2 linked regions of the Kaistia algarum genome follow. The protein of the gene in region 1 interacts with the protein of each later gene in a pairwise test. Links are inferred from orthologs where the notes say so. Each region holds a gene or a part of one and is shown in the gene's direction. Other genes may lie near its edges.

Region 1 (14,826 bases):
GGGATTCGGGCTGTCTCGCCTGGATCACCAATCGTCCGACGGGCTGGCCTCGCGATCCTCGCCTCGCTCCTCGCCTCCACGGCCGCCTCCGCCCAAAGCATCTGGAACAACACCGGCGCCGACAACTGGACCACGGGCAGCAACTGGACGCCGGCCGGTGAGCCGACCGCCGCCACCATCGTCGTCATCGACAATGGCGGCGAGGCGCAGATCACCACGCCCGGAGCGGCGGCGGCGACCATCATCCTCGGCAGCACGGATGAGACGACATCCGGCACGCTTTCGATCACCAGCGGCGGCACGCTAACGACGTCGACCGACACCGCCATCATCGGTCAGTTCGGCACCGGCGCCGTTACCGTCACGCGGCTCGGCTCCGACTGGACCTCCGGCGGCGACGTCATCATCGGCAGCGAGACAGGCAGCACCGGCACGCTCACCGTCGACATGTCGGCAACCGCGACGCTTGGCGGCGATGTCGTCCTCGGCGACAGCGCCGGATCGACGGGAACGCTGTCGGTCGATGGCGCGGGTACGCTTGTCACCGCCAACAAGGATCTGACGGTCGGCAACGAAGGAACCGGCTTCCTGACCGTCTCGTCCGGCGCCACGGTCGATACGCAGAATCTCACGGCGGCCTCGCTCGCCGGTAGCCAGGGCACGGTCCTCGTGACTGGCGCGGATTCGCTGCTGGAAGTGCAGGGCGCGCTGGTCCTCGGCGGCGCAGGCACGGCGAGCCTGCGCATTGAGGGCTCGGGCACGCTTTCAAGCCTGGCGTCGACCCTCGGCAGCGAAGCCGGCGGCAGCGGGACGGTTACGCTCAACGGCGACGGTTCGAGCTGGACCAATGCCGGCAGCCTGACCATCGGCGCGGCAGGAACGGGCAATCTCTTCCTCGAGGCCGGCAGTACCGTCAACACCGCAAGCGCGACGGCTGGATCGCTGGAGGGCGGCACCGGAACGATCCGCATCACCGGAGCGGGTTCGACCCTGACCATAACGGGGGCGCTCGTCCTGGGCGAGGCGGGATCGGGCTCGATGACGGTCGAATCCGGCGGCAGCGTGATCTCCGCCAGCGCGGCTCTGGGCGACCAGCCGACGGGCGTCGGCATCGCACTCGTTACCGGCGACGGATCGAGCTGGACCAATGACGGCCTGCTGGTAATCGGCGAGGAAGGCAGCGCGACGCTGACCGTCGAGGCCGCCGGCAGTGTGCTGACGGGTAGCGCCAGCCTTGGCGCCAGCGCGGGCGGCACGGGTTCGGTGGCGGTCACCGGCGCCCTGTCCTCGCTCACTGTGACCGATGCGCTGGTCGTCGGGGACGCCGGCACCGGATCGCTCGACATCAACTCTGCTGGCTCCGCCTCCGCCGGCTCGGCGACGATCGGCCTCTCGGAAGACGGGTCCGGCCTCGTCACGCTCTCGGGCACCGGTTCCAGCCTCGACGTCGCCAATGCGCTGACCATCGGTGCTTCCGGCGATGGCGCCGCCACGATCTCGCTCGGCGCCACGGCCACCGCCGGATCGGCAACACTAGGCGCGGAAGCGACCGGGGCCGGGGCGCTGCTCGTCACCGATGCGGGTTCCAGTCTCGATGTCGCCGGCACGCTGACGGTGGGCAATGCCGGTACGGGCGGGCTCGAGATCGCCAATGGCGGTACCGTCTCCGCTGCGGACGCCATCGTCGGCGCGGCGCAAACGGCAGCCGGCGCGGTTCTCGTCGGCAATGACGGCTCGGCCCTTACCCTCTCCGGCTCGCTGACGGTCGGCGCGGCCGGTGCTGGCGCTCTGGTCCTCGATGCGGGTGGCACGGCTTCGGCGACCGAGGTGATCCTCGGCGCCGACGAAACCGGGAGCGGTCTTGTCGTGGTCAATGCCGAGGGGTCGGACCTTGCCGTCTCCGGCGACATCACCATCGGCGCGGCCGGCGATGGCGAATTGCAGGTGACGGCTGGCGCGACCGCGGAAAGCGGCGCCGCCATCATCGGCGAAGCGGCAACCGGCGTCGGCCTCGTCACGGTGGACGGGCTGGGATCGCTCTGGACCGTATCGGACAGCCTCGCGATCGGCGCGGAAGGCAGTGGCACGCTTTTCCTCTCCGGCCTCGGCGTGGTCGATGTCGGCGATGGGGCCGGCATCGTGACGCTCGCCAGCGCCGCTGGATCGACCGGAGTGCTGCAGATCGGCAATGGCGCAGGCGCCGGAACGCTGCTGGCCAGCGAGGTGACCGGCGGTGCGGGCATGGCGAGCCTCGTCTTCGATCACTCCGACGCGGCCTATGTGTTCGCCCCGGACATCACCGGGTCGATCTCGCTCAGCCAGGCCGGCAGCGGCACGACGATCCTGACCGGCACCAATCTCTATGCCGGGACGACCCGCGTCGAGGCGGGAACGCTCGCCGCTGGCGCCGTTGACGCTTTCTCTCCGGCATCGGACTTCAGCGTATCGGCCGGAGCGATCCTCGACCTCGCCGGTTACGACGAGACGGTAGCGAGCCTCGCCAATGCCGGGACGATCTCCCTTCTCGGCCGCGGCGCCGGCACGACGCTCACGGTAGCAGGCGATTACGAGGGCACGGGAACCGTCGCACTCGGTACCGTGCTCGGCGGCGATGCATCGCTGACGGATCGGCTGGCCATCGGCGGTAACGTGTCCGGTTCGACGCGGCTGGCTGTCGTCAATCTCGGGGGCCTCGGTGCACAGACGACCGGCGACGGCATCGAGATCGTCAGCGTGGCGGGCAGTTCGTCCGCGGACGGCTTCACGCTCGGCCGCACCATCGCCGGTGCCTATGACTATCGTCTCTATCAGGGCGGCACCGGCGCGGATTCCGGCAATGGCAGCTGGTACCTTCGCAGCGACCTTTCCGCCGCCGCGCAGACCTATCGCGCCTACCCGTCGGCCCTGCTCGCCTATAGCACTGCCAGTATCGGCACGCTGGAGCAGCGCACCGGCGGCTGGAGCGTGGGGTCGGCGACGACCACCGTCCCCGGTGGCGCTTTCGTGCGCGGCGCGGGCCTGACGGCGAGCGCGAGCCCGGAAACAGGATCGCCCTACCAGCAGGACCTTGCCTTCGGGCAGACCGGAATTGCAGGCGAATTGCCGCTCGCGGTGCCGGGACTGGTCACGGCCGGTGTGACGGCAACCTTCGGCCGCTCGCAGGTGACCGTCGATACGCGCTCGCATGGAACGGCCGGCACCGGCCGGATCGACAGCGACGCCTATGGCTTCGGCGGGACGCTGACCTATTGGGGCCGCGATGGCCTCTACGCCGACGCAGTCGGGCAGGTCACCTATTTCGACACCGGCATCTCCGTCAGCGACGCGGCGACGCTTGCCAGCGCCAATTCCGCCCTCGGAACCGCGCTGAGCCTCGAAATCGGCAAACGCTTCGAGCCGGCGCCGACGTGGTCGATCGTGCCGCAGGCGCAGCTTCTCTACGCCTCGGTCGGCGCAGACGATTGGACCGATGCGGACGGAACCACCGTCACCAGCATCAATGGGCAGAGCCTGATCGGCCGCGCCGGCCTGCGCTTGGAGCATGCCGGGTTCATCGACGCCATCGCGCTGGATGCGATGCGCTACAACGCCTACGTAATCGCCAATCTCTATTACGCCTTTGTCGGCAACACCGACGTCGCAGTCGGCGGCACCACGATGGCCCAGGAGCCGGGGCGGCTCACCGGCCAGATCGGGCTCGGCGGCACGCTGCGTCTGGCGGCGGGCACCAGTCTTTACGGCGAAGCGAGCTACGCCTCGGCCCTCGACAGCGGCGACGCCTGGTCGGGCAACTTCGGCTTGCGAGTCCAGTGGTAGTCGCGCGATAGATCGTCGACACGATCATGGAGACGACCATGCCGACCATCAAGGCAACGCTGGGCAGCGCGGACTTCGCTGTTGCCATGACCGCCGGACCGCACAATATCGCCGCCGACGAGCCGGTGGCACGGGGCGGCGGTGGCACGGCGCCCGGCCCGTTCGATCTCGTCATGAGCGGCCTTGCCGCCTGCACCATCATCACGCTGCGCATGTATGCCGCGCGCAAGGGCTGGGAACTCGGCACGATCCACGCCGAGATCGAGCACAGCCGCACGGCAAAGGACAACCACATCCTGCGCCATCTGCGCTTCGGCGCCGAGCTGACGCCGGATCAGATCGCCCGCCTTGCCGAGATCGCCGAGAAGACGCCGGTGACTCTGGCGTTGAAGCAGGGATCGGTGATCGAGACGCACATCCTGCCGTCGCTGCCGGACGAGACGCCGGAGCATCTCGACGAACGGCTCGACGAGGCGCTGGAAGAGAGCTTCCCGGCCAGCGACCCGATCAGCGTATCGCCGCGCGAGACCGAGTAGCCCGGTCCTCAACGCTCAGAAGTGAATGCCGAGGCCGGCGAACACGCCCTGCTGCGTCGTGTTGTAGACGAAGCCGCCATTCTCGTAGTCCTCATAGATGGCGCGGTAGCCGATCGAGGTCGAGATCGTCTTGGTCCAGTTGTAGCCGAGCGCGCCAAAGGCCTGCCAGGTCAGGTTCGACCCGACGCCGAAGCCGCCGACATCGCCAAGAGCGTTGATGAACCATTTGTCGTTGAAATCATAATGGGCATAGACGCCTACGGTCGGATCGATCCATTGCTCCGAACCGGAAGCGCTTTTCCATACCGACGAATAAACCGGGCCGGCCGACAGATCGGCGCTGAGATTCTGATAGCGGAAACCAACCGTGGCGCTCACCTTGAGCCGCTCGATATTGATCGGCAGCGTATAGCCCAGGGCCCCCTGCACCGTTATCTGGTCCTGAGAATAGTTGATGCCCGTCGTGCCGATCGTCTTGTCGGTGCTGATCTGCGTCCACATAAAATCAGTCAGGATCAGCCACTGGTCGTTCTGCGCCGCGAACGAGGCCATGACCGCGCCATCGAGGTTCTGGATAGCGTCGATCGGCGTCACGTCGATCCCGAATGGTCCAAGCCCCTTGGCGCCGACATCGCCGTTTACCCCTGAGAGCCATCCATAGATCGTCGCCTGAAAGCGCCAGTCATTCGTCGGTGCCGACTCCATCGGAGCGGCCGGGACTTCGGCGATGTCAGCCGCGAAAGCCGGTCCGCAAAGGAGGCCTGCCGCAAGACTTCCGGCAACGATAAGGCTCTTCATCTCGGTATCCCCCCACCAGCAGCCATCGCGTTGCCCCCGCGGTCGCATCCGCTGTCGATCTGAATCTCACATTCAGCTCACATGAAAATACAGCCTCGTTCCCGCAGCTCCAAGGTTCGGCCTCGGCTTGCCGCCAGAACTTGGCAGGGGGTTGCAGGAATGTCGCGCCCGTGACAGCCGGACACACCTCCGCCCGGGATCACCAGGCGGCAACCGAGTGCCCAAGGGTTTGGCCGGCAGGCGGGGTCTTGCGTCGGCGCGCGGCTTGCTGCACTGCATGATGTCGTTCGATCCCATGGCGTGGAGTTCAATCCGATGGCGCAGATTGCGAGGTTCCCGAACCGTCTCATTCGCGGCTATGCGGCGTTCCGCGAGCAGCGACTGCCGCAGGAAAGTTCGCGCTACCGCGTGCTTGCCGAAGCAGGACAGCGGCCGCGCACCATGATCGTCGGCTGCTGCGACAGCCGCGCCGCGCCGGAAACCATCTTCGACGCCGCGCCGGGCGAACTCTTCGTCGTGCGCAACGTCGCCAATCTGGTTCCGCCTTATGATCCGGACGGCGAGTATCACGGCACCTCGGCGGCGATCGAGTTCGGCGTCATGGGCCTCAAGGTCCAGCATATCGTCGTGCTCGGCCATGGCCGCTGCGGCGGCGTGCAGGCCTATATGGCGGCCCGCGACGGCCAGGGCGTCGGCCTCGCCTCCAGCGACTTCATCGGCAAATGGATCACGCTGATCGCTCCGGCCGAAGCGCTCGTCTGCGACGATCCGAAGGAGACGGACGACGCGCAGCGGGCACTCGAATTCGCTTCGATCCGCAAGGCCGTCGAGAATCTGCGCACCTTCCCGACGATCCGCAGCCTTGAGGAAATCGGCGAGATCGAGTTGCACGGCGCGTGGTTCGACATCTCAACCGGCGAGCTCTACCTGCTCGACGCCGAAACTGGCCGCTTCTCGATCCCCGAGACGGCCTGATCGGCGCGGAGCTGTCAGGTCTAGGCTGCGACGAAAATGGCGACCCAGACATCCAGGTCGCCATTTGTAGCCCAGCTGACGGATAGCGGTCAGCCGGTCGCGACGTCGTAGAGCAGCTTCATGTTGAGCGCGATGATGATCACCGCCGTGATTGCGGCGATCGCCGTCAGCCAGCGCGGCGCGACAAAGACGCCCATCTTGCGCTTCTCCGCCGTGAACATCACCAGCGGCACCACCGCGAAGGGCAGTTGCAGGCTCAGGATCACCTGGCTGAGGATCAGCAATTTGCCCGTGCCGCTGGCGCCATAAAGGATGGTCACCGCCGCCGCCGGCACGATGGCGATGCCACGCGTGATCAGCCGGCGCAGCCAGGGCTGCAGGCGGATATTGATGAAGCCCTCCATGACGATCTGCCCGGCCATCGTCGCCGTGACGGTCGAATTCAGGCCACAGCACAGCAGCGCGACCGCGAACAGAGTCGGCGCCAGCGCGGAGCCAAGCAGCGGGTGCAGCAGCGCATAGGCCTTGTCGAGCTCGACCACATCATGCTGGCCATGAGCGTGGAAGGCCGAGGCGGCGAGGATCAGGATCGAGGCGTTGATCGTGAGGGCGAACATGAGTGCCAGCGTCGAATCCAGCGTCGCATACCGGATCGCCTCCCGCTTGCCCGTCTCGTCTGTGGCATAGGCGCGCGTCTGCACGATGCCGGAATGCAGATAGAGATTATGCGGCATGACCGTCGCGCCGATGATGCCGAGCGCGAGATAAAGCATGTTCGGGTTCGTCAGGAGATCCGTCGTCGGCGCGAAGCCGCGGATGACGCCGCTCCAGTCCGGGCTCGCCATCAGGATCTGGATCAGGAACGACACCGCGATGACCCCGAGCAGCGTGATGACCAGCGCCTCGACCCAGCGGAAGCCCTTCGCCTGCAGATAGAGCACCAGGAAAACGTCAAAAGCCGTCAAAATGACGCCGATCTCCAGCGGAATGCCAAAGAGCAGGTTGAGGCCAATCGCCGTGCCGATCACTTCCGCCAGGTCCGTGGCGCAAATGGCGATCTCGGCGAGGATCCATAGGCAAAAGGCGACCGGCGCCGGATAGGCGTCGCGGCAGGCTTGCGCGAGATCCCGCCCCGTGGCGACGGCGAGCCGGGCGGCCAGCGCCTGCAGGATGATCGCCATAATGTTGGAGAGCAGCGCGACGAAAAGCAGCGCATAGCCGAACTGCGACCCGCCGGCGAGCGACGTCGCCCAATTGCCCGGATCCATATAGCCGACGGCGACGAGATAGCCCGGCCCCAGAAACGCCGCGGCCTTGCGCCAGCTCGGCGCACCCGGCGCGACGGCGATCGAGCCATGCACCTCGGACAGCGACGGTAGCCCCCGCGACCGACGCCAGCCACCGCCCTCGCCCGCAACCTCGTCCACGCCGCGCATCGCGCATCCTTTTTGATAATGCGAATTATTCGCATTTAGGAATGGCGGAGTGCCGATGTCAATGGCAGGCCCAAAAGGCTCGAAACGTCGCCTTGCGAATCGAATAAGCTATTGCTTATATATTGCTCATGATCGAGCCCGACATCTTCCGCGCCCTCGCCGATCCGACCCGCCGGGCCGTCTTCGAACGGCTGGCGGCGCGCGAGATGAGCGTCTCGGAACTGAAGGCCAACTTCGCCGTCTCGCAGCCGGCGATCTCGCAGCATCTGGCCGCCCTGAAAGCCGCCGGCCTGGTGCAGGAGCGACGCGACGGGCGCTTTGCCTATTACAGCATCACTCCCGATGGCCTGGCGCCGCTGACCGACTGGGTGGACCGCTATCGCCGCTTCTGGCCCGAGCGGATCGAGAAACTGAAGACCGTCCTCAAGGAGATGGACCCATGACCCAGCCAGATATGCCGGCGCCAAAGCTGGCGTCGCTCCACCTCGAATGCGATCTCGACGCGCCAATCGAGAAGGTCTGGCGCGCCTTGAGCGAGCCGGCGCTGCTGGCGCAATGGCTGCTCCCGAACGATATTGCGCCCGAGACCGGCGCGCATTTCACGCGGGCCGGCGCGGCCGATCAGGGCGGCACGATCGACTGCGAAATCCTGGAAAGCGACCCGCCGCGCCATCTGCGCTTCAGCTGGCGGGCGAGCGAGACCCGAGCCGACGGCACGCAGGACACGCTCGACACGGTCGTAACATTCGAACTGGAACCGACCGCGGATGGCCGGACGCATCTGCGCCTTGTCCATGACGGCTTCGTCGTCGCCTCTGACTACCGCTTCGACCTCCCGGCCGAAGAGCCCGAAATCGTGGTCCTCCTCCCGCCGGCCGCCATCGCGCGCCGCCGCATCCGCAAGCCCCGGCGCGCCACCTTCGCCCGTCGCTCGCTGCCTACCCTTATGCGCCTCGCCGCCTGAAAGGATCGTTGCGATGAACTTCGTCCCCATGGTCGTCGAGCAGTCCAGCCGCGGCGAGCGCTCCTTCGACATCTATTCACGCATGCTGCGCGAGCGGATCATCTTCCTGAACGGCCCGATCGACGACAATGTCTCGGCGACGATCTGCGCCCAGTTGCTGTTCCTGGAATCGGAAAGCCCCAACCGCGAGATCGCGCTCTACATCAATTCGCCCGGCGGCGTCGTGTCGAGCGGCTTTGCGATCTATGACACGATGCAGTTCATCTCGAGCCCGGTCTCGACGCTCTGCATGGGCTCAGCCTGTTCGGCGGCTTCGTTCCTGCTCATGGCCGGCGCCCCGGGGCGCCGCATCGCGCTACCCAATTCCAGCATCATGCTGCATCAGCCGCTCGGCGGCTTCCAGGGCTCGGCCTCGGACATCGAACTCCACGCCGAGAATATCCGCAAGACCAAGCAGCGGCTGAACACGCTCTATGCCCGCCATTGCGGCCGCTCGCTGGAGGAGGTCGAGCGCACGCTGGACCGCGACCATTTCATGGATGCGGAGGAGGCCATGGCCTGGGGCATCGTCGACGAGGTCTGCGAGAGGAGAAGCCTCGACAAGGCGGCGTAGGGGGGTCATCCGACCCGTCTCCGCTCGAAAGGATCGCTGGGGCTTGGTGCTGAGGCCACCCAAGAAGGCAATCCGCATGGTTAACCCCACATGTTTCTACAACCATAGCGGGATTTTGCCAGGAAGTCACGCGAATTGCCGGGTGCGGTACGCCCTATAGCTGGACTTCCGGCGCCTTGGGGCAGGTTGGCGGCAGGGTCGTGTCCCACCCGCGCGAGGTCCAGTCCGGATTGAGCGGCGCGTCGCTGCTCGTGCCGCTCGGCGCATAGAAGGTGAAGCAATTGGCGCCGTCGCGCTCGACGGCGAAGCAGGCGCCCTCGGCATTTTCATAGAAGGTGCAGAACCTGCCGTCCTTGACCGACCATTCGCCGGAGTCGGCGCCGTCGGGATCGTGATAGCGGATCGTGCCGTCGCTGTTATAGGTCTCGCTGAAGAACGAGCCATTGGCATAGGTGCCGTCGAGCGTCATGCCCGAGAAGATCCGCTCGATCTCGCTCTCGGGCACACGCTCGCCCGCGCCGGCCGCGCCGGCAACCAGCAGCGCCGCCAGCATAGCACCGACCCGCGCGCCCCGGCGAAGCCTTGCCGCACCCATTTCCTGCCCTCCCCCGCGCCGCCCGCTTTCGCGGCTTTCAGTTGACTTCACGGCCTTTTGCCGTCAGAAGACCGCCATCAACATTCGGGCTTTCCGATGACCGCGCGGGCTCCTTCCGTCTCGAAGCCGATCACGCTGGCGAACCACGCCGGCGCGACGTTTGTTGCCCGCGCCACCACCACCCCGACGCCAAAAACCACGACCCAAGCCTGATCGCCCTCGCTTCCCCGCTCTCTCCCTCGGGGCGCATCGAGGGAGGAGAGGCCGGCCGGATGCGACAAGCGCGTGCCGGCGGCGTGGGAGAGACGGACAAGGAGTAGGACAAACATGGGCTACAAGGTCGCAATCGTCGGCGCCACAGGCAATGTGGGCCGGGAAATGCTGAACATTCTCGACGAGCGCGGCTTCCCCGCCGACACCGTCGTGGCGCTTGCCTCGCGCCGCAGCCAGGGCACGGAAGTCTCCTATGGCGACCGCACGCTGAAGGTGAAGCCGCTCGACCAGTATGATTTCTCCGACACCGACATCTGCCTGATGTCGGCCGGCGGTACCGTCTCGAAGGAATGGTCGCCGAAGATCGCCGCGCAGGGCTGCGTCGTGATCGATAATTCCTCGGCCTGGCGCTATGACAGCGACGTGCCGCTGATCGTGCCGGAAGTGAACGCCGACGCGATTGTCGGCTTCACCAAGCGCAACATCATCGCCAATCCGAACTGCTCGACCGCGCAGCTCGTCGTCGCCTTGAAGCCGCTGCACGACATCGCCGTCATCAAGCGCGTCGTCGTCTCGACCTATCAGTCGGTTTCCGGCGCCGGCAAGGAGGGCATGGACGAGCTCTTCACCCAGACCCGCGCCGTCTTCGTCAATGATCCGATCGTCTCGGAAAAGTTCACCAAGCGCATCGCCTTCAACCTGATCCCCCATATCGACGTCTTCATGGAGGATGGCTACACCAAGGAAGAATGGAAGGTGATGGCCGAGACCAAGAAGATCCTCGATCCGAAGATCAAGCTGACCTGCACCGCCGTCCGCGTTCCCGTGTTCATCTCGCATTCGGAATCGGTCAACATCGAATTCGAGAAGCCGATCACCGCCGACGAGGCCCGCGATATCCTGCGCGAGGCGCCGGGCTGCCTCGTCATCGATAATCCGGAAGAAAACCAGTACATCACGCCCTATGAGGCGACGGGCGAGGACGCGACCTATATTTCGCGCATCCGCGAGGACGCCACGATCGAAAACGGCCTCAACATGTGGGTCGTCTCCGACAATCTCCGGAAGGGCGCCGCGCTCAACGCCGTGCAGATCGCCGAAGTGCTGGTCAACCGCAAGCTGATCCAGCCGAAGAAGAAGGCGGCGTAGCGGCACGCGGCGCCGACGAAAAAGCGCGCAGCCTTCTTCGCCCCGCGGCGCATCGCAGCAAGGGGACGGGAAGAGGCGCGCGGGGCGGCCGGGGCCGGGGCGCGGGCGGCGCGCCGGCTTCGAAGATGATGGTTTGAGGTGCCCGAACCGCCCGAGCTCCGGGCATCCGGCGCCCCGCGCGCGGCAGAAGCTTCAGCCCCGCGCAATGGACCCTGGGTGTTGCTTTCGCTTTAGGCCACCCGGCGGCGAATTCCACGCTTCCGCTTCAAGAAGCGGCAGCGCCGCCGCTGCCCCGGTGTCACGGAGTAGGCGCATCACGCTTCGGCCGCCGGCAGGAGAAGGTTCGTTACACCTTCACCAGCTGGACCGCCGCATCCCCGCCCACGATCGGAACGACCGGTTCGCCCTCTTCCTCGGACGGGGATCGCTTACATATATCACAGGTTGTATCTGGCGGGGATAGATTGTTTTTCGTACGGCACCCGGCGACCGCCGGAAAGCGCACGACACCCACCCCACGCTCCCCTTGACCCGCCCCTGGCGGGCGGGTCGAAAACGCAATTGCGTTTTCGGGGCGGGGGTACAGGCGGATGGAGCCGTCTCCAGCCCTCAAAAGCAAACCCAACACCGCACTCAGACCGACCGCCAGGCACGCTTCGGCAGGCGCCGAAGCTACCCCCGCCCCGAAGCCGCTACGCGCCTTCGACCCGCCCTCCAGGGGCGGGTTCAAGAGGGAGGCCGGCGGCAACGTCGCCATAGGGAAGGAAGAGAGCCCCACCCGCCGGCCCTTGCCCTTTCCGCGCCGCAGGCGTTAGCCTCCTTTCAACCGGAGGGACCGCCATGACCGACGCCGAGAGAGCCGCCGCGCCCGAAATCCTGACGCATCCGGAGGAAATCCGCTCCAGCTTCGAACTCAGGATCGGCAAGCACATCACCCTCGAAGGCCACGCCCGCATCACGCCGGCCGGCGTGATCTGCTCAGGGATCGCCGCCGCCGCGATGACCATGGCGCTCGGCTATGTGCTGGCGGCGACGGCAAAGCGACGCTGAGGCGGCGGCGGACAACGTCGCTGTGACGCAGGACCCGCCTCCGCTTGAACCCTCCCCTTGCGGGAGGGTCAAATCCGCAAAGCGGATTTGGGGAGGGGTCACAGGCGGACGGAGCACGTGCACGACGCCCGCCCCACACTCCCCTTAACCCGCCCCTGGAGGGCGGGTCGAAAACGCAATTGCGTTTTCGGGGCGGGGGCTGAGGCGGACCCGCCGGTCTCCGGCCTCAACGGCAATGTTCTCCCCGCCGCCAGGCACGCTTCGGCAAGCGCACCACGCTCCGCTAATAGAGCCACCCCCCCCCTGTAGCTCGCACTCAATGGCTCAGCTAGAGTACTGCTAACGGAGACTCGAAAGACTGCAGGGTGCCAAAATGGAAGAATCGTCAGCTGTGATCGAGCATGTTGACATGTTTGGCCGCGCGACGGGGATCGAAGACGACCAACCAGCGGCGGACAGCAACGAGAAGATCGCTGAACCCTTCGATCCGGACGATATCGATGTCGTTACTCGTTCGATGACTGTTGACCTACTACTGTCACGCACCGAATCGGAAATGATCGATCTTCAACCTGACTTTCAGCGGCGGTGGGGAGTTTGGGATCCGCGCAGGCAAAGCAGGCTCATCGAATCTCTACTCCTACGGATTCCGCTGCCGGTCCTTTATGCTGCTGAGGATGAAGATGAGCGATGGGAGATCGTCGACGGCATTCAACGTCTTTCGACAATCGCGCGATTCATTAAGCCAGAAATTATCGGTGGTCAGCCCCTTATCCTAACAGGATTAGAATACCTTCACGACTATGAGGGCAAAGACTTCGAAGGTCTCAGCCCACGCCTAAAAATGAGGCTTCGCGAAACTGAACTCATTATTCATCTTATCAGAAAAGGGACACCACCGGAGGTGAAATTTAACATCTTCGCTCGAATCAACACGGGGGGGATGGCGCTCTCGGCTCAAGAATTGCGTCACGCCATTACCCCAGGCAAAGCGCGTCATGTCCTAGAGACTTGGGCAACTCTACCATGGTTTGCTCGCGCCACCGACGGCAGCGTTCAGCCGATTAGGATGGACGATCGCGAACTCGTGTTGCGTTTTATCGCCTTCTTTCTGCTCGGCCTCGAGAGCTACAGGCAGCCGGACATGGACGGCTTCCTAATTGGCGCTATGAAAGCCATCAATATGACCAGTGACGGTGAACTCGCGACGATCCAAAGTCGGTTCGTAAGCGCACTACAAGCAGCTTTTGGGATCTTCGATCGCGATGCGTTTCGAAAACGCTTCGAGAAGGGCGCCGGTAGGCTACCTATTAACAAGGCAATCTTTGAGGCGCTTTCCGTTAACCTTGCGCGCCTTACGGCGACAGAGCTCGTCACCCTGCAACAGCGAGGAGAACTGATGAGAGACGGCTTCATCGCGCTATGCCATGATAGGTCCTTCGAGAGCGCTATCTCCCAAGGAACAGGTGATATCCGCAAGGTGAATCGTCGATTCTCCGCGATCGGCGATCTGATCACACGAGTTCTCAACGATGCTTGACAACATCGGACTCGAAAACTTCAAGGCCTTCGACGAGATCGATCTGAGTTTAGGCCACCTTACCTTACTCTCGGGACTCAACGGCAGTGGAAAGAGCACAGTCCTCCAAGCTCTAGGGGTACTTCGTCAATCGTTCGACAGCAAATTTCTACTCGATGGTGACATCGCATTGAATGGAGAGTTGGTTGATATCGGCACAGGTCGTGATGCGCTATACCAGGGCTTCAGTACGCCTGAAATAGCGATATCGCTCTCCGAGACAAAGCAGGGAGCAGAAATATTTTATCGCTGGCAGGCTTTAGCGAGTCCCGAAGCTGACGTCCTTTCCTGCTCCGTGAAGCCAGACCTCGATATATTGCCGCTACCCGATCTCTTTCATCGGGGGTTCCAGTTTCTGCGAGCAGATCGAATTACGCCATCGGTAACGTCACCCAAATCGCAGAACGCCGTACGCCAGCAGAGGTTTCTCGGACCGAAGGGCGAATATACCGCACATTTCCTTTTGGAGTTCGGTGAGCAGATTGCGACAGCTGATATCCTCCGGTCTCCTCACGAGCGACGGGCGACAAGCTTAATCGCCCAGGTGAACGCTTGGATGCAGGAATTCAGTCCAGGCGTGCGAGTCGAGCCTGTGCCGGTGCCGATGACCGACCTGGTTCGACTTGTATTCTCGTACAAGGGCGAGGGCGCGGCATATAGCGAGCCATTGCGTCCGACCAACGTCGGATTTGGCCTGACACATGCGCTGCCAGTCGTGACGGCATGCCTTGCAGCTCGTCCCGATACGATTTTGGTTGTCGAAAATCCCGAGGCGCAACTTCATCCGCGGGGACAAGTTTCGATCGGCCGACTACTGGCGTTGGCAGCGGCAAATAATGTTCAGGTTATCGTTGAGAGCCACAGCGATCATGTACTTAACGGAATTCGTTTGGCTGTGAAAGATGGATTACTTGATCCGAATAAAGTAAATCTTCATTTCTTTTCGAGGAATCCAGGAAGATCGAGCAATTATGAAACGCCGACGCTGAGCTCAGAAGGTAGATTATCGTATTGGCCAGTTGGTTTTTTTGATCAGTGGGAATCCAGTCTTGATCATCTTCTAGGTTGAGCTGAAAATGCCTCTGCAACTGTTTCTCAATGA
Region 2 (14,855 bases), on another replicon or contig:
GGACGTACCACTCGCCAACCGGGTCAGGTCCGGAAGGAAGCAGCCCCAACGAGCCAGGCACGGGTCGCGTGCCAGCCTCCCACTTTTCCCCTATCGTCTCCGCGCGTGCCGCCCATCTGGGCGGGCGTTGCCGCATGAGAGGATTTATCCTCGCGCTTTGCGGCCGATCGCGGATATATCCATCAGCGAACAGGGCGACGGACCGGCGATGGATGGCGGCGATCAGATAAGCGGGACGACGACTGGCGCTGGCGGCGCCTATCGTGTCCTTGCGCGCAAATACCGGCCGAAGAGCTTCGACGACCTCGTCGGCCAGGAGCCGATGGTCCGCACGCTGACGAACGCGTTCGAAACCGGGCGGATCGCGCAGGCCTATATGCTGACGGGCGTGCGCGGCGTCGGCAAGACGACGACTGCGCGCATCCTCGCCCGTGGCCTCAACTACAAGACCGAGACGATCGATCGGCCGACCATCGAAATGCCCGTGCTTGGCGTCCATTGCGCCGAGATCATGGAAGGGCGCCATGTCGACGTGATCGAGATGGACGCGGCCTCCAATAACGGCATCGACAATATCCGCGAGATCATCGAGGCAGTTCGCTACAAGCCGGTTACGGCCCGCTACAAGGTCTATATCCTCGACGAAGTGCACATGCTCTCCGGCGCCGCCTTCAACGGCCTGTTGAAGACGCTGGAGGAGCCGCCGGAGCATGTGAAGTTCATCTTCGCCACCACCGAGATCCGCAAGGTGCCGGTCACGGTGCTGTCGCGCTGCCAGCGTTTCGATCTGCGCCGCATCGAATCGGGCCAGCTCATCGGCTTGCTCTCCTCGATCACGCAGAAGGAGAACGTCGAGATCGACGGCGAGGCGCTCGCCATGATCGCGCGCGCCGCCGAGGGCTCGGCTCGCGATTCGCTGTCGCTGCTCGACCAGGCCATCGCTCATGGTGCCGGCGCGATCCGCGCCGAGGATGTGCGCGCCATGCTCGGCCTCGCCGACCGGGCCCGCATCGTCGATCTCTTCGAGGCGCTGATGGCCGGCCGTACCGCCGAGGCGCTGAGTCTTCTGAAACATCAATACGATATCGGCGCCGATCCTTCCGTCGTGCTTCAGGACCTCGCCGCCTTCACCCATATGGTGACGCGCTTCAAGGTCGTGCCGGACCCTTCCGATCAGGCAGCCTTGCCCGAATCGGAGCGCCAGCGGGCGGCTGCTTTTGCGGCAGCTCTTTCGCTTCGCGTGCTGTCGCGCGCCTGGCAGATGCTGATCAAGGGCATCGATGAGGTCGCGACCTCAAGCCGGCCTCTCGCCGCCGCCGACATGGTGCTGATCCGCATCGCCCATGTCGCCGATATGCCGACACCGGACGAGGCGCTGCGGCTGCTGAAGTCTGGCGCCGCCCTTCCCGCATCGGCGCCGGCGAGCCCGGCGCCCGCCGCGTCGTTGCCTTCGGGTCCGACGGCTAGTGCCCGCACCGGCAATGGCGGGCTTCGGCCCCTGCCGGCGGTCGAGGCCTTTGCAGCGCCCGATCCCGCGCCGCAGCCGGTCCCCACGCCGAGCGCCAAGGCGGAGCCGGCGATTCGCTTTCAGCGTTTTGACGATCTGGTCGCCTATGTCGGCATGAAGCGCGACGTTCCGTTGAAGCTCGCCCTCGAGACGCAGGTGCGGGTCATCCGGTTCGATTCCACATTGCTCGAATTCGAGCCGGTCGATGGAGCCGGGCGGGGTCTCGCGGCCGAGATCATGAGGAAGGTCAGCGACTGGACCGATACTCGTTTCAGCGTCGTGGTTGGCAAAGGCGCGACGGAGCCGACCATCGCCGAGGCGCGGGCGGCCATGAAGCTGAAGGCGCGCAGCGATGCGCGCTCGGATCCCTTGGTCGCGGCCGTTTTGGCGCGGTTCCCCGGCGCCGAGATCGTCGACGTGCAGATTCGGTCGGAGGAGGGCGCGGACGCGATCCTGCCGCCTGCCAACATCCCGGCGACCGAGAACCCCGACGAAGCGCCGGAAGCCGGCGAAGATTGAACTTTCAGAACGACAAGAGGAGCGAAGGCCTATGAGCGATTTCCTGGGCATGATGAAGAAGGCCAAGGAACTGCAGTCCAAAATGCAGGATATGCAGGCCGAAGTCGCAACCATCGAGGTCGATGGCGCCTCCGGTGCCGGGCTCGTCCAGATCACCATGACCGCCAAGGGCGACCTCCGGAAGCTCACGATCGACCCCTCCCTGATGAAGCCGGACGAGGTCGAGATTCTGGAGGACCTGATCATCGCCGCCCATGCCGACGCGCGGGCGAAGGCCGAGAAGGCGATGGCCGACAAGATGCAGGCGCTGACCGGCGGCCTCGGCCTGCCGCCAGGCCTCAAGCTGCCGTTCTGAGGCGCTTCCCGCCACCATGGCCCGTTCCGTCCTTGGACCCGAGATCGAGCGGCTGATCCAGCTTCTCGCCAAGCTGCCCGGCCTCGGACCGCGATCGGCGCGGCGCGCCGCGCTGGCGCTGATCAAGAAGAAGGAGCAACTGCTGGTCCCGCTCGCGGGCGCGATGAATGTTGCGGCCGAGCGGGTCAAGGTCTGCTCTGTCTGCGGCAATATCGATACCGTTGACCCCTGCTCGATCTGCACCGATCCCGAGCGCGATGGCCGCATTCTCATCGTCGTCGAGGATGTCTCGGATCTCTGGGCGCTGGAGCGGGCCGGGGCCATGAAGGCGCGCTACCATGTGCTCGGCGGCACGCTGTCGCCGCTGGACGGCATCGGGCCGGACGACCTGACCATCGATGCGCTGGTGCGGCGCTGTGCCTCCGGCGAGGTCGCGGAAGTGATCATCGCGGTGAACGCCACCGTCGACGGGCAGGCGACGGCCCATGTCATCACCGACCGCCTGACGGCGACGCCGGTCAAGGTGTCGCGCCTCGCCCATGGCGTGCCAGTCGGCGGCGAACTCGATTATCTCGATGAGGGAACGCTCACCGCCGCGCTCCGCGCGCGGACGCCGTTCTAGGGGCCAGGGATGACGGACATCGACGCAGACATTCTGATCCGGGCGCATCGCTTCTGGTGCGGCGAGCTTGCCAGTGTCGATCATTATCCAGCCGACAAGGCGGCACTGTGGTTCGAGCGACGCGACGAGACGGACGAAGCGATCCGCGCGGCCTTTGGCTCCGCTCTGGATGCGGTTTCGGCCGAGAACTGGGACCTCGCCGCCTTGCCGCGCGAGGCGCAGATCGGGCTCGTGATCTTCCTCGACCAGTTCCCGCGCAATCTCTTCCGTGCCGATCCACGGGCCTATGCCTATGACGAGCGGGCGCGGGCGGTGGCGCGCGATCTGGTCGAGAGCGGCGTTCAGCGCTTCTGCCTGATCGAGCGCTGCTTCCTCTATCTGCCCTTCGAGCACAGCGAGGCGCTGCGAGACCAGGACCTTTCCGTCCGCCTCTACGAGGAGCTCCTCGCCGACGCGCCAGTGGAACAGGCGGAAATCTACCGGAACTTCCTCACCTTCGCCGAGAAGCACCGGGCGTTGATCCAGCGTTTTGGGAGATTCCCGCACAGGAATGCCGAACTCGGGCGGATATCGACGGCGGAGGAGGTGGCATTTCTGGCGGAGAGCGGGCGGGGCTACTGACGGCGAGAGTGTCGAAGGAAGGCCCGCTACTCCCCCGCCAGCAGATCCCCCTGGCGGTCATAGGCCGGCGAGCCTTCTTCGCCGAATTCGAGCTGCTCGATCCGTGCGCCGCGATTCTTCAATTTGCGCGTCGAGATCAATATGTCGTCGATATCCTTCGAAGCCTGGCCGAAATGGGCCTGCAGCTTCAGGACGCGCTCGTCGACGCGGCCGACATCCTCCATCAGCTTCAGAACCTCTCCCTGGATCAGATGGGCCTGTTCGCGCATGCGCACGTCGCGCAGCACGGATTGCAGGACCTGGATCGAGAGCATCAGCAGCGACGGGGAGACTATGACGACGCGCAGCCGATGTGCCGCCTGCACGACGTCCTCGAAGCGCTCATGGATTTCGGCGAACACTGATTCCGACGGCACGAACATGAACGCCGTATCCTGCGTCTCGCCGGGGATCAGATAGCGCTCGGCAATGTCCTTGACGTGCTTGGTGACATCGCGGCGGAACTGGACTTCGGCGGCTCTCGCGAACTCGCCGCCCTCGGCGGCGCGGATGGCATTCCAGGCCTCAAGTGGAAACTTGGCGTCGATGACGAGGTCCGGCGCGCCGTTCGGAAAGGCGACGACGCAGTCCGGCCGGTTGCCATTGGAGAGCGTCGCCTGGAAGGCGTAACCGCCCGCCGGGAGGCCATCCTGGATGATCGCTTCCATCCGTCCCTGGCCGAAGGCGCCGCGCGTCTGCTTGTTGGCGAGGATCTGCTGCAGCCCGACGACCTGCGAGGAAAGCTCGGTGATGTTGCGCTGGGCATTGTCGATGACGGCGAGCCGCTCATGCAGGCGGCTCAGTCCCTCATGCGTATTGCGCGTCGTCTCGTTCATCGATTGGCCGATGCGGTGGCCAAACCCGTCGAGGCGCTCGGAAAGGCCGCGCACCAGGTCGGATTGGCGCGAGCCGAAGACTTCGGCCATGGTCTGCATGCGGCCGGTCATTTCGGACTGGATGCGGACCAGATCGGCGATGCGCTGTTGCAGTTCCGCGCCCTGCATATGCTGGTCCGCCTCCAGCGCCGCCCGCCGCGCCGCGCCGCGCCAGGCCAGAACGAGGACGAGAAACAGCATGAGCAGCGCAAGGCCGGCGCCGCCGAGCAGCGTCTCAGCAAGGGTGATCGGCCGGCCCGCGAGGGAAAAGAGAATATCCTGCATGGGCCGGACCATAGCAGATTTTCGTGCAAAACCAGATCAAAACATGAACATTGGGGCGGCGATTCCCCGAAAGTCGCGGCAATCCGCGATTGACCGGTTCGCGACGATTGCCTATTTCAGGCCAGCCAGCGTTGAGGTTTTCATGGCCAAGCTCGACATCATCACCCTTCCCGACCCGAAGCTCCGGCTCGTCAGCGCGCCGGTGGAGCGCGTCGACGACGATCTGCGCCGCTTTCTGGATGACATGCTGGAGACGATGTATGAGGCGCCCGGCATCGGGCTGGCGGCGATCCAGGTCGGCGTGCCGCGCCGGATCGTGACCATCGACGTGTCGGGTCGCGAGGATGGCGCCGAGCGGAAGCCGCTCTTCCTGATCAATCCCGAGATCGTCACCTCCGCCGAGGACCGCTCGACCTATGAGGAAGGGTGCCTGTCGATCCCCGACTTCTATGCCGAAGTCGAGCGCCCTGCCTCGGTGCGCCTGCGCTATCTCGATCGCGACGGCAAGCCGCACGAGATCGACGCCGATGGGCTGCTCTCGACCTGCATCCAGCACGAGGTCGACCATCTCGATGGCAAGCTCTTCATCGATTACCTGTCGCGGCTGAAGCGCGAGATGGTGGTCAAGAAATTCGTCAAGGCGGCGAAATCTGGCACCAAGCCCGAGTTCAAGTCGCACGCCAGCGAAGAGATGTGAGCATAGCCCGCCCATGAGCCTTCGCATCGTCTTCATGGGCACGCCGGATTTCGCGGTGCCGACGCTCACCGAGATCATCGGCCAGGGCCACGAGGTCGTCGCCGTCTATACGCGCGCGCCGAAACCGGCTGGAAGGGGTCTGGACGAGAAGAAGTCTCCCGTCCACCTCGTCGCCGACCATTTCGCTATTCCCGTGTTCACGCCGAAATCGCTGAAGGGCGAGGCCGAGCAAGAGGCGTTTGCCTCGCTGGACGCCGATGTGGCGGTCGTGGTCGCCTATGGGCTGATCCTGCCGCAGGCGGTGCTGGATGCCCCGCGCGAGGGCTGCCTCAATCTGCACGCCTCGCTGCTGCCGCGCTGGCGCGGTGCAGCGCCGATCCATCGCGCGATCATGGCCGGTGATGCCGAGGCGGGTGTGATGGTCATGCGGATGGAGGCGGGGCTCGATACCGGGCCCGTCGCCATGGCCGAACGGATCGCGATAGAGCCAGACTGGACGACGGGCGATCTGCATGATCGCCTGGCCCGGCTCGGCGCCGATTTGATGGTTCGCGCGCTGGCGGCGCTGTCGCGGGGCGGTCTCGATGGCGTGCCGCAGGCGGAAGCCGGTGTCACTTATGCCGCCAAGATCGACAAGGCCGAGGCGCGGATCGACTGGTCGCGGCCGGCCCGCGATGTTCACAATCATATTCGCGGCTTGTCGCCCTTTCCCGGCGCCTGGTGCGAGATGCAACTCGCCGGCAAGGCCGAGCGCGTCAAGGTGCTGCGCTCGACGCTGGGAGCCGGCTCCGGCGAGCCTGGAGCCGTTCTGGACGATCAACTCACGATCGCCTGCGGCGCGGGCGCGGTGCGCCTCGTCGAGTTGCAGCGCGCGGGCGGGAAACCACTGCCGGCGGTGGAGTTCCTGCGCGGGGCGGGGGTTGCGAAAGGCGACCGGCTCGGCTAGTCCGCGCCATGCCACGCTACAAGATCCTCATCGAATATGACGGCAGGCCCTATTCGGGCTGGCAGCGGCAGGCCAACGCGCCTTCTGTGCAGCAGACGATCGACGAGGCGATCCATCGCTTTTCCGGCGAAGCGGCGTTGACCAAGGGCGCCGGCCGAACCGACACGGGCGTGCATGCGCTGGGCCAGGTCGCGCATTTCGACCTCTCCGGACTCTGGAGCGGCGATCGCATCCGCGATGCGATGAACGCGCAGCTTCGTCCAGCGCCGATCGCGATCCTCGAGGCCGAGCCAGTTTCCGACATCTTCGATGCACGCCGCTCGGCGGTTGCCCGGCACTATCTCTACCGCGTGATCGACCGCCGCGCTCCGGCGGCGCTCGACATCGACCGCGTCTGGGATGTCCGCAAGTCACTCGATATCGACGCGATGCAGCAGGCCGCCGATTCGCTGCTCGGCAAGCATGATTTCACCACGTTCCGCTCGGCCGACTGCCAGGCGCTGTCGCCCTTGAAGACGCTGGACCGGCTCGATGTTTCCCGCGTCGGCAGCGAGATCCTTTTCGAGGTCTCGGCTCGGTCCTTCCTGCACAATCAGGTCCGTTCGATGGTCGGAACGCTGAAGAAGGTCGGCGAGGGGAAATGGCCGGTGTCGCGAGTGCGCGACGTTCTGGATGCGCGCGACCGCAAAGCCTGCGGGCCGGTCGCGCCGCCTGGCGGGCTCTATCTCGTCCGCGTCGACTATGCCTCAGATGCCGAACAGGCCATGGACGAAGAAGAGCAGGATCAGGCTTAGGCCGAGGTCCGCGGCGACGAGGCCGGCGGCCTGCGTACCGTTCCAGCCGAGGGTCCAGCGCGCGATCCGGTATTGATAGAAGAGCATGACGCCGACAACGACCAGCGACATCAGCTCCGACGCCTCCATCGAAACGATGCCGAGCCCGAACAGCAGCGAGATCACGGCCTGTGGGACGACGATAACCAGCGTCGACCAGTTGCGGACGATCACATAGCCGATATAGCTCCGCTGAATGCCGAGGCGTCTTGCCAGCAGGGCAAGAACGACCGGCATGGCGCCGAAATCGAGCCCAACGTCGAAGAGCCGCGCGACGGCCAGGGTCGTCAAGGCCGGTGCGTCCGGCTGCTGCGACAGGGTCATCCAGTCCGCGGCGACGACGATCGCGAAGAAAGGAAGGATGTAGAGGAGGGCAGCAAAGGAGCGCCAGAATCCTTCAAAGCTCAGATCAAAGCGCTTCAACCCGCTGGGGCGGCCGAGGAACAGCTCGATGGCGCCGGTGAGCGCGGCGGTCGTGTCGGCGGCGAGCATGGGCGGGCGGACTTCAGTCAGGCGAAATAGCCGCCCAGAAACCGGCGGTAGATGGCCTTGAGGGCGAGGAGGTCGGCGACCGCGATGCGCTCGTCGATCTGGTGCATGGTCTGCCCGACGAGGCCGAACTCGACGACCGGGCAATAATCCTTGATGAAGCGGGCATCCGAGGTGCCGCCGCTGGTCGAAAGGGCCGGCTTGCGGCCGGTTTCCGCCTCGATCGCGGCGGTAAGCGTGCCGATCAGCGCATCCGAACGTGTCAGGAACGAGGCGCTCCAGCCGGGCTCGAAGCCGAGTTCGTAATGGATCTCGTTGCCTGCCGCTTCTGCCAACCGGGCCTCGATCCAGGCCTCCAGCGTGTCGCGGGTCCATTCGTCGTTGAAGCGGATGTTGAAGCGCGCGCTCGCCTCGGCCGGGATGACGTTCCAGGCCTTGTTGTCGACGTCGAGACCGACGAATTCGAGATTGGAAGCATCGAAATGCTCGCTGCCATGGTCGAGCGGCTCCGCGGTGAGGCGGCGGACCAAGCGCATGAGTTGCGGGATCGGATTCACCGCCAGATGCGGATAGGCGACATGGCCCTGGCGGCCATGGACAGTGATCGTGCCCGACAGAGAGCCGCGGCGGCCGACCTTGATGGCATCGCCAAGCGTCGAGGGGTTGGTCGGCTCGCCGACAATCGCCGAATCGAAGCGGTGGCCGTGCCTTGCCGCCCAATCGAGCAGTTTGACCGTGCCATTCAGCGACGGGCCTTCTTCGTCGCCGGTGATGAGAAGCGAGATCGTTCCGGCCCACGGGCCGCCATTGGCGAAATCGAGGGCAGCGGCGACGAAGGCGGCGATGCCGCCCTTCATGTCGGCGGCGCCGCGGCCATAGAGCATGCCGTCCTCGATCGCGCCTGCGAAGGGCGGATGCGACCAGCGCGCCGGATCGCCGGGCGGCACGACGTCGGTATGGCCGGCGAAGACGAAATGCGGCGCGCCGGCGCCGATGGTTGCAAAGAGGTTTTCAACGTCGGGGGTTCCGGGCTCCGAGAAGACCGGGCGCTCGACGGTGAAGCCAGCCGGCTTCAGGACGCTTTCGAGAAGCGCGAGGGCACCGCCCTCTGCCGGGGTCACCGACGGGCAGCGGACGAGGCTCTGGAGCAGGCCGACCGGATCGGCGGGAAGGACGGATTCAGGATCGCTGGAGGACATGCCTCTCGTTGCCACGCCCTCCAGCACCAATCAAGCCCATCAGAGGCCCGGCTCAGGTCCGAAACGGTTGGGGCCTCGGATACCGGGCAGGATGACGAGTTCAATCGAACTCCAGAGGGCGAGCACCCAGCGCATATAGGACAGGAGGATGGCGCTATGACCGTGGGTAGGAATACCCGTCATGCCCGTGGCGATCTGACCCAGGAGCATCGGAGCCAGCGCATAGAGAAGGAGCCAGCTGGCCGATTTGCCCCGGTCATGCAGGCGCTTCGCCGCGACGGCAAAGGCGATCCAGATAATCGCCGGGTAGAACGCGATATCCAGGGCGAGCGCGAGCGCCGGACCCAGGAACGACAGGCGCTTCAGCATCACGGAGACGAACGGAAGGCCGATGAGATAGGCTGCAAGGATGATCCAGAAGGGCGCACGCGGCAGCCGCCCTTCAAACGAGAACAGAGCCCAACGCCAATCCAATGCGACCCCCGATCGTGGCGCGATCCCCCTTCGCACCACAACCGGATCGTGTCATTTCCCACAACCATTCGCAAGGATTTATGCAGACTGTATACTAGTCGCGCAGCAGTTCGTTGACGGAGGTCTTCGAGCGGGTCTTCTCGTCGACGCGCTTGACGATGACCGCGCAATAGAGCGACGGTCCGGGCGCGCCATTGGGCAGCGGCTTGCCCGGCAGTGAGCCGGAAACCACCACGGAATAAGGCGGAACGCGGCCGATATGGATCTCGCCGGTCTCGCGGTCGACGATCTTGGTCGAGCCCGAGATGAAGACGCCCATCGAGATCACCGAGCCCTCGCCGACGATCACGCCCTCGACCACCTCAGACCGCGCGCCGATGAAGCAATTGTCCTCGATGATCGTCGGGCCGGCCTGCAGCGGCTCCAATACGCCGCCAATGCCGACGCCGCCGGAGAGATGCACGTTCTTGCCGATCTGCGCGCAGGAGCCAACCGTCACCCACGTATCGACCATGGTGCCGCTGTCGACATAGGCGCCGAGATTGACGAAGGACGGCATCAAAATGGCGTTCGGGGCGATGTAGGCCGAGCGGCGGACGATGGACCCCGGCACGGCACGAAAGCCCGCGGCGCCGAATTCAGCCGCGCCCCAGCCGTCGAACTTCGAGGGCACCTTGTCCCACCAGGTGGAGCCGCCGGGGCCGCCGGAGATGGCGCTCATCGGGTTGAGGCGGAAGGAGAGCAGCACCGCCTTCTTCAGCCATTGATGCACGACCCAGTCGCCATCGACCTTCTCCGCGACGCGCGCCTTGCCCTTGTCCAGCAGTTCGAGCGCGTAGTCGACGGCCTCGCGCACCTCGCCCTTGGTGTCGGTTCCGATCTCGGCGCGCGCCTCGAAGGCGACCTCGATGATCGATTGCAGGGCGGTGTGATCGTGCGGCATGGGTCCGGTTCCGGTGCGTTTCTTGTCGGTATCGTGGTCGGCGGACGATATCGGCGGATGCGGCTAAGTCAACGGAAGTCTCGGCGCCTGGCGCACGCAAGCGGATCGCATGGCACGCTGCGGGCGCGTTGCGCCGGCTCCGTGGGGGGCAAGCCCGGCGCTCATCCAGTCTTCAGGCCTTGCTTTTCCAGACGAGGGACGCGCTGAGGAGATAGTTCCAGACGGCGCCGACGATGGATCCTGCGACGCCTGCCGCCCACCATGTCGCGGTCTCGTGGAACACCCAGCTGGCGGCGCCGACATTGCCGACCGCGCCGACGCCGCAGACGGCGTAGAACTTGACGAGCCCCGGCAGCATGGACCAGCCCGCAAGGCGGCGGTCGCGATAGGTCAGGAAATTGTTAACGAAGAAGTTGAACGTCATCGCCACGATGGTCGCGGCCGACTGTGCGACCACGAAGTCCGCGCCGGTGCCGAGCGTGAGGCGCAGCGTGAGGAGATGGACGAAGAGACCGAAGACGCCGACGAGGCCGAAGACCAGGAAGCGGACCGAGACGAGGCCGCCGGTGGCGCGCGAGAGCAGCAGCCCCGCGAAATCCAGCATGACCTGGTTGTCGAGCTTGCTCTCGCCGTGCTGGCGGGTGCCGAAGGCATAGGGCACCTCGCCGACGCGCAGATCGGGTCCGGCGGTCAGCAGGATGTCGAGCAGGATCTTGAAGCCCTGGGTCTGCAGGCGCGGGGCGGCCTTCTCGACGACCTCGCGCCGCAGCATGAAGAAGCCGCTCATCGGATCGGAGGTGCGGATGCGGAAGAGGCGTTTCGAAAGGCCGGTGGCGAAGCGGCTCATGGCGCCGCGGGCCGCGCTGAAGGAGGAGGCCTCGCCGCCGCCGGCATAGCGGGTGCCGACGACGAGGTCGGCGCCGGCGCGGATCGCGTCCAGCATGAGCGGCAGGGCCTTCTCGTCATGCTGGAGATCGGCGTCGATCACGGCGACGACGGGGGCGCTCGCCGAAAGCATGCCCTCGATGCAGGCACCGGCGAGGCCGCGGCGGCCGACGCGCAGGATCGCCCGAACGCGTCCGTCGCGGGCGCCGATTTCGTGGACGGCGTCGATGGTGCGGTCGGGCGAATCGTCGTCGACGAAGATCGCCTCCCAGGCGAGGCCTTCGAGCGCCGCGGCGAGGCGCTCGACCAGCGGCGCGATATTGCCGCGCTCGTTGAAGGTCGGGATGACCACGCTGAGTTCCGGCACGAGATCGGCCGGACGGATTTCGATCAGAGGCTGGTTCATGAGGGCTTTCGGGAGAATGTTCGAGAATATTTCTGTGGCGCGGCGGTCCGCAACCCGGATCCGGGCGACGGGGGACGCGGTTCAGCCGGTAGGCGGTTCGTGCTCAGGGCGTTGGCGGCGGGCCTGACGGTATCGGCATGGCCCCGAGTTCTTCGGGCCGGACATGCGCCACGACGTCTTGCGAGCGTGCCGCCATGATCGGGCCGACATGGTCTCTGTCTCGCCAGATCCAGACTTCGGTCGTCGGACATGGCCGGATCAGATCGGGCTGACCGAACGCGGAGAGGATGGCGGCGCGGTCGAGACCGGCCATCAGGATGTGGTCGTAATGCACGATGCCGTCAGGCCGGCGCCAATCATGGAAGAACCAATGGGGATCGTTGCCCCATAGATAGGCGGCGCCATCTCCGGTGATCTGTTCGATCTTCAGCGCATAATCGCTCGAAACGACCAGCCGCCGCGCATGCCAGAAATCCGCCAGGCCGGCATCAAGGCCTTCTTCCTGCACAAGCTTCGAGACGCAGAGCTCGTCCGGAGCGCGCCAGGCGAGGACAGGTGGCGCCGGTCCCGTCTGCGTGACCAGAACGACGGCGACGGCCAGCCCGGCCAGCCCCGCAAGGACAAGTACGCCGCCATCGATCCGTACGGCCAGCAGGAAGGAAAGCAGGATGAGCGGCCAGCCGATCAATGGCCACGCGTAGCGCAGGCTCGGAACATCGACGTAGAAACTCATCAGCGCAGCGAGCGACATCGCCATCGAGCCGAGCGCGAAGAGCAGCACGATCCGCCCACGCCGGTCCGTGCCGGGCATGCGCAGGAGCGCGCGCAGGACCAGCACCATCGTCGCGAGGCCGACCATGACGAAGAAGGCGAGTTGAGGCTGCGTGACCAGCTCACCCAGGAAAGTCCGCCAGGACCGCAGCACCGCCGGCAGCGAGACCGAGACGTTTCCCTGATGGAAAACGAGCTTCTGCGCCAGCAGGCCGACAATCGCCGCAAAAAGCACCGGCAGCGCCTTCAGGGCCGTGCGTAGCTTGGGCAAAGGCGGAAAATCGACGGCCGCACGGGCGACGACCAGGGGCACCACGCCCGTCAGGAGGAAGAGCGTATCGGAGAAGCAGCCGACGAGGACGAGGCCGATCGTCCATGGATCGCGGGGCCGCGCGTCGAGGCGCAGCGCCAGGGCAAGCGTCAGGACGAACGCGCCGGAATGGTTCATCGGCATGGCGAGATCGCGATAGGGTGCCCAGGGCACGACGAGTGCAAGGGCCATCGGCGCGCCGATGAAGACGACCGCGGCTGCGACCATGCGGTTGGCGAATCCGGCGGGCGCAAGGCGAGCGATGACGAGCGCAGCGAACAGGATTTCGGCGAAGAGCGTCAGCGCCGCCTGCAGCGGGATGGCCGCTCGCGCGTCCAGTCCCAGTCGTGCAAGGGCGTGATAGACGAGCTGGTCCGGAAACACGCCGATGAGACGTGCCTGCTGCTGCATGAACCAGCCCCAGGCCCGTGTCGCCATGTTCCAGCTGATCTGCGGAAGGATCAGCATGTCGGAATTGAACACTGCGTCGAGGCGGGCCTCGGCGCAGTAAAAATAGAACACAAGGATGCAGCACAGAATCAAGACGGCAGCCGACAGGGCGGCATGCCTGAACCACTGGGACACGGATGGCCTCTTTGCGCAGGTCGGGAAGACGCCGTGGCCGACGTCGGATCTGTGCCCCAGATCCGCCTGCTATGCTGAGCGATTGTGGCGCCGATGTGTTCGGCCGGGCGATCGCCGGCCCACGCCGCGATTGCAGGCGCAGCAGCGCGCGGACGCATGGACTGTCCCGAGGCGCGACCCGCGACGAACGCCTGGCGGGGCCGGCCTCAGGCCGCCGGAATGCCGCTCAGAACCGTCTCCAGGAACACGCCGAGATCGTCCGTCAGATGGTCGATATGGGCGCCTTCGCTGCCTTCGGTTTCCCAGGTCTCGGCGAGGACTTCCTCGGTGCCGCGCGGGACGATCAGGACGGTCGCCATGCCCAGCGCCTTCGGCACTTCGAGATTGCGGGCGAGGTCCTCGAACATGGCGGCCGAGGTCGGGTCGATCGCGTTTTCGCTGAGGAAGCGGGCATAGGTGTCGGGATGCGGCTTCGGTAGGAGGTCGGCACGGACGATGTCGAAAATGTCCTCGAACTCGGGTCCGAGACCGAGGCGCGCCATCACCTTCTCGGCGTGCAGTCTCGAACCGTTGGTGAAGATGAAGCGCCGGCCCGGCAGGCGCGCAATGGCGCTCGCCAGGCGCGGATCGGCTTCGACCGGCGAATGGTCGATGTCATGGACATATTCGAGGAAGTCGTCCGGGGTGATGCCGTGCTCGACGATCAGGCCGCGCAGCGTCGTGCCGTAGCGGCGATAATAGTCGCGCTGAAGCAATTGCGCGTCCTCGGATGGAAGGTCCAGCAGCCGCTGGACATAGTCGCGGATGCGAACATCCACCTGCGCGAACAGGTTCGTGTGGCGCGGATAGAGGGTGTTGTCGAGGTCGAAGATCCAGCTGCGCACATCGGCGAAGCGGGAGAGATCCGGCTGGTCGGCGAGCGTCGCGGGTGCGCTATGGTTCATCTCGGCCCTGTCAGCGCTTAATCAGCGTGCCGGCACCGCTTTCGGTGAAGAGTTCCAGCAGCACCGCATGCGGAGTCTTGCCGTCGAGGATGACGACGCCTTCGACGCCGCGGTCCAGCGCCTCGATGCAGGTCTCGACCTTCGGGATCATGCCGCCGGAGATGGTGCCGTCCGCGATCATGGCGCGGGCCTCGTCCACCGTCAGCTCCTTGATCAGCTGCTTGTCGCGACCGAGAACCCCGGGGACGTCGGTGAGAAACAGGAGGCGCGTGGCATGCAGCGCGCCGGCAATGGCGCCAGCGAAAGTGTCGGCGTTGACATTGTAGGTCTCGCCATCCTCGCCGGCGCAGACCGGCGCCAGGACGGGGATGATCTCGGACTTCGCCAGCACTTCGAGCACTTCGGTGCGCACGGTCTTCGGCTCGCCGACAAAGCCAAGGTCGATGATTTTCTCGATGTTCGAATCGGGGTCGACGATGCGGCGCTTCAGCGGCGTGACGGTGACCATGTTGCCGTCCTTGCCGGTCAACCCAATCGCGCGACCGCCAGC

The links.
Region 2: the proteins of OSH05_RS12395 (region 1) and def interact in binary tests that used the Escherichia coli proteins (3 or more experiments, as listed by UniProt). The link is inferred for Kaistia algarum from one-to-one orthologs.

What each region holds. Positions count from the first base shown.
Region 1 is NZ_JAPKNJ010000001.1:2,577,526-2,592,351, reverse strand. Bases 9,169-12,077 are described here. They hold OSH05_RS12395 (aspartate-semialdehyde dehydrogenase), read left to right. Parts: upstream 9,169-10,060; coding sequence 10,061-11,095; downstream 11,096-12,077. Other genes in these bases: OSH05_RS12390 (hypothetical protein), read left to right, coding at 11,936-12,077; OSH05_RS12400 (hypothetical protein), read right to left, coding at 9,293-9,733. Also shown: OSH05_RS12440 (autotransporter outer membrane beta-barrel domain-containing protein), read left to right, coding at 1-3,816; OSH05_RS12435 (OsmC family protein), read left to right, coding at 3,855-4,352; OSH05_RS12430 (hypothetical protein), read right to left, coding at 4,368-5,150; OSH05_RS12425 (carbonic anhydrase), read left to right, coding at 5,475-6,125; OSH05_RS12420 (Nramp family divalent metal transporter), read right to left, coding at 6,215-7,561; OSH05_RS12415 (ArsR/SmtB family transcription factor), read left to right, coding at 7,690-8,004; OSH05_RS12410 (SRPBCC family protein), read left to right, coding at 8,001-8,525; OSH05_RS12405 (ATP-dependent Clp protease proteolytic subunit), read left to right, coding at 8,539-9,138; more of OSH05_RS12390, read left to right, coding at 12,078-12,145; OSH05_RS12385 (DUF262 domain-containing protein), read left to right, coding at 12,519-13,685; OSH05_RS12380 (DUF3696 domain-containing protein), read left to right, coding at 13,678-14,793; OSH05_RS12375 (hypothetical protein), read left to right, coding at 14,801-14,826.
Region 2 is NZ_JAPKNJ010000005.1:25,071-39,925, reverse strand. The notes cover bases 3,805-6,742. They hold def (peptide deformylase), read left to right. Parts: upstream 3,805-4,965; coding sequence 4,966-5,520; downstream 5,521-6,742. Other genes in these bases: truA (tRNA pseudouridine(38-40) synthase TruA), read left to right, coding at 6,475-6,742; fmt (methionyl-tRNA formyltransferase), read left to right, coding at 5,534-6,466; OSH05_RS24135 (DNA recombination protein RmuC), read right to left, coding at 3,805-4,823. In the rest of the region: OSH05_RS24155 (DNA polymerase III subunit gamma/tau), read left to right, coding at 209-2,026; OSH05_RS24150 (YbaB/EbfC family nucleoid-associated protein), read left to right, coding at 2,058-2,381; recombination mediator RecR, read left to right, coding at 2,398-3,003; OSH05_RS24140 (DUF924 family protein), read left to right, coding at 3,013-3,624; more of OSH05_RS24135, read right to left, coding at 3,651-3,804; more of truA, read left to right, coding at 6,743-7,260; OSH05_RS24115 (hypothetical protein), read right to left, coding at 7,213-7,791; dapE (succinyl-diaminopimelate desuccinylase), read right to left, coding at 7,809-8,987; OSH05_RS24105 (DUF805 domain-containing protein), read right to left, coding at 9,027-9,461; dapD (2,3,4,5-tetrahydropyridine-2,6-dicarboxylate N-succinyltransferase), read right to left, coding at 9,556-10,404; OSH05_RS24095 (glycosyltransferase), read right to left, coding at 10,577-11,695; OSH05_RS24090 (hypothetical protein), read right to left, coding at 11,799-13,361; OSH05_RS24085 (pyrimidine 5'-nucleotidase), read right to left, coding at 13,568-14,305; argB (acetylglutamate kinase), read right to left, coding at 14,316-14,855. UniProt on the Escherichia coli protein: Removes the formyl group from the N-terminal Met of newly synthesized proteins. Requires at least a dipeptide for an efficient rate of reaction. N-terminal L-methionine is a prerequisite for activity but the enzyme has broad specificity at other positions.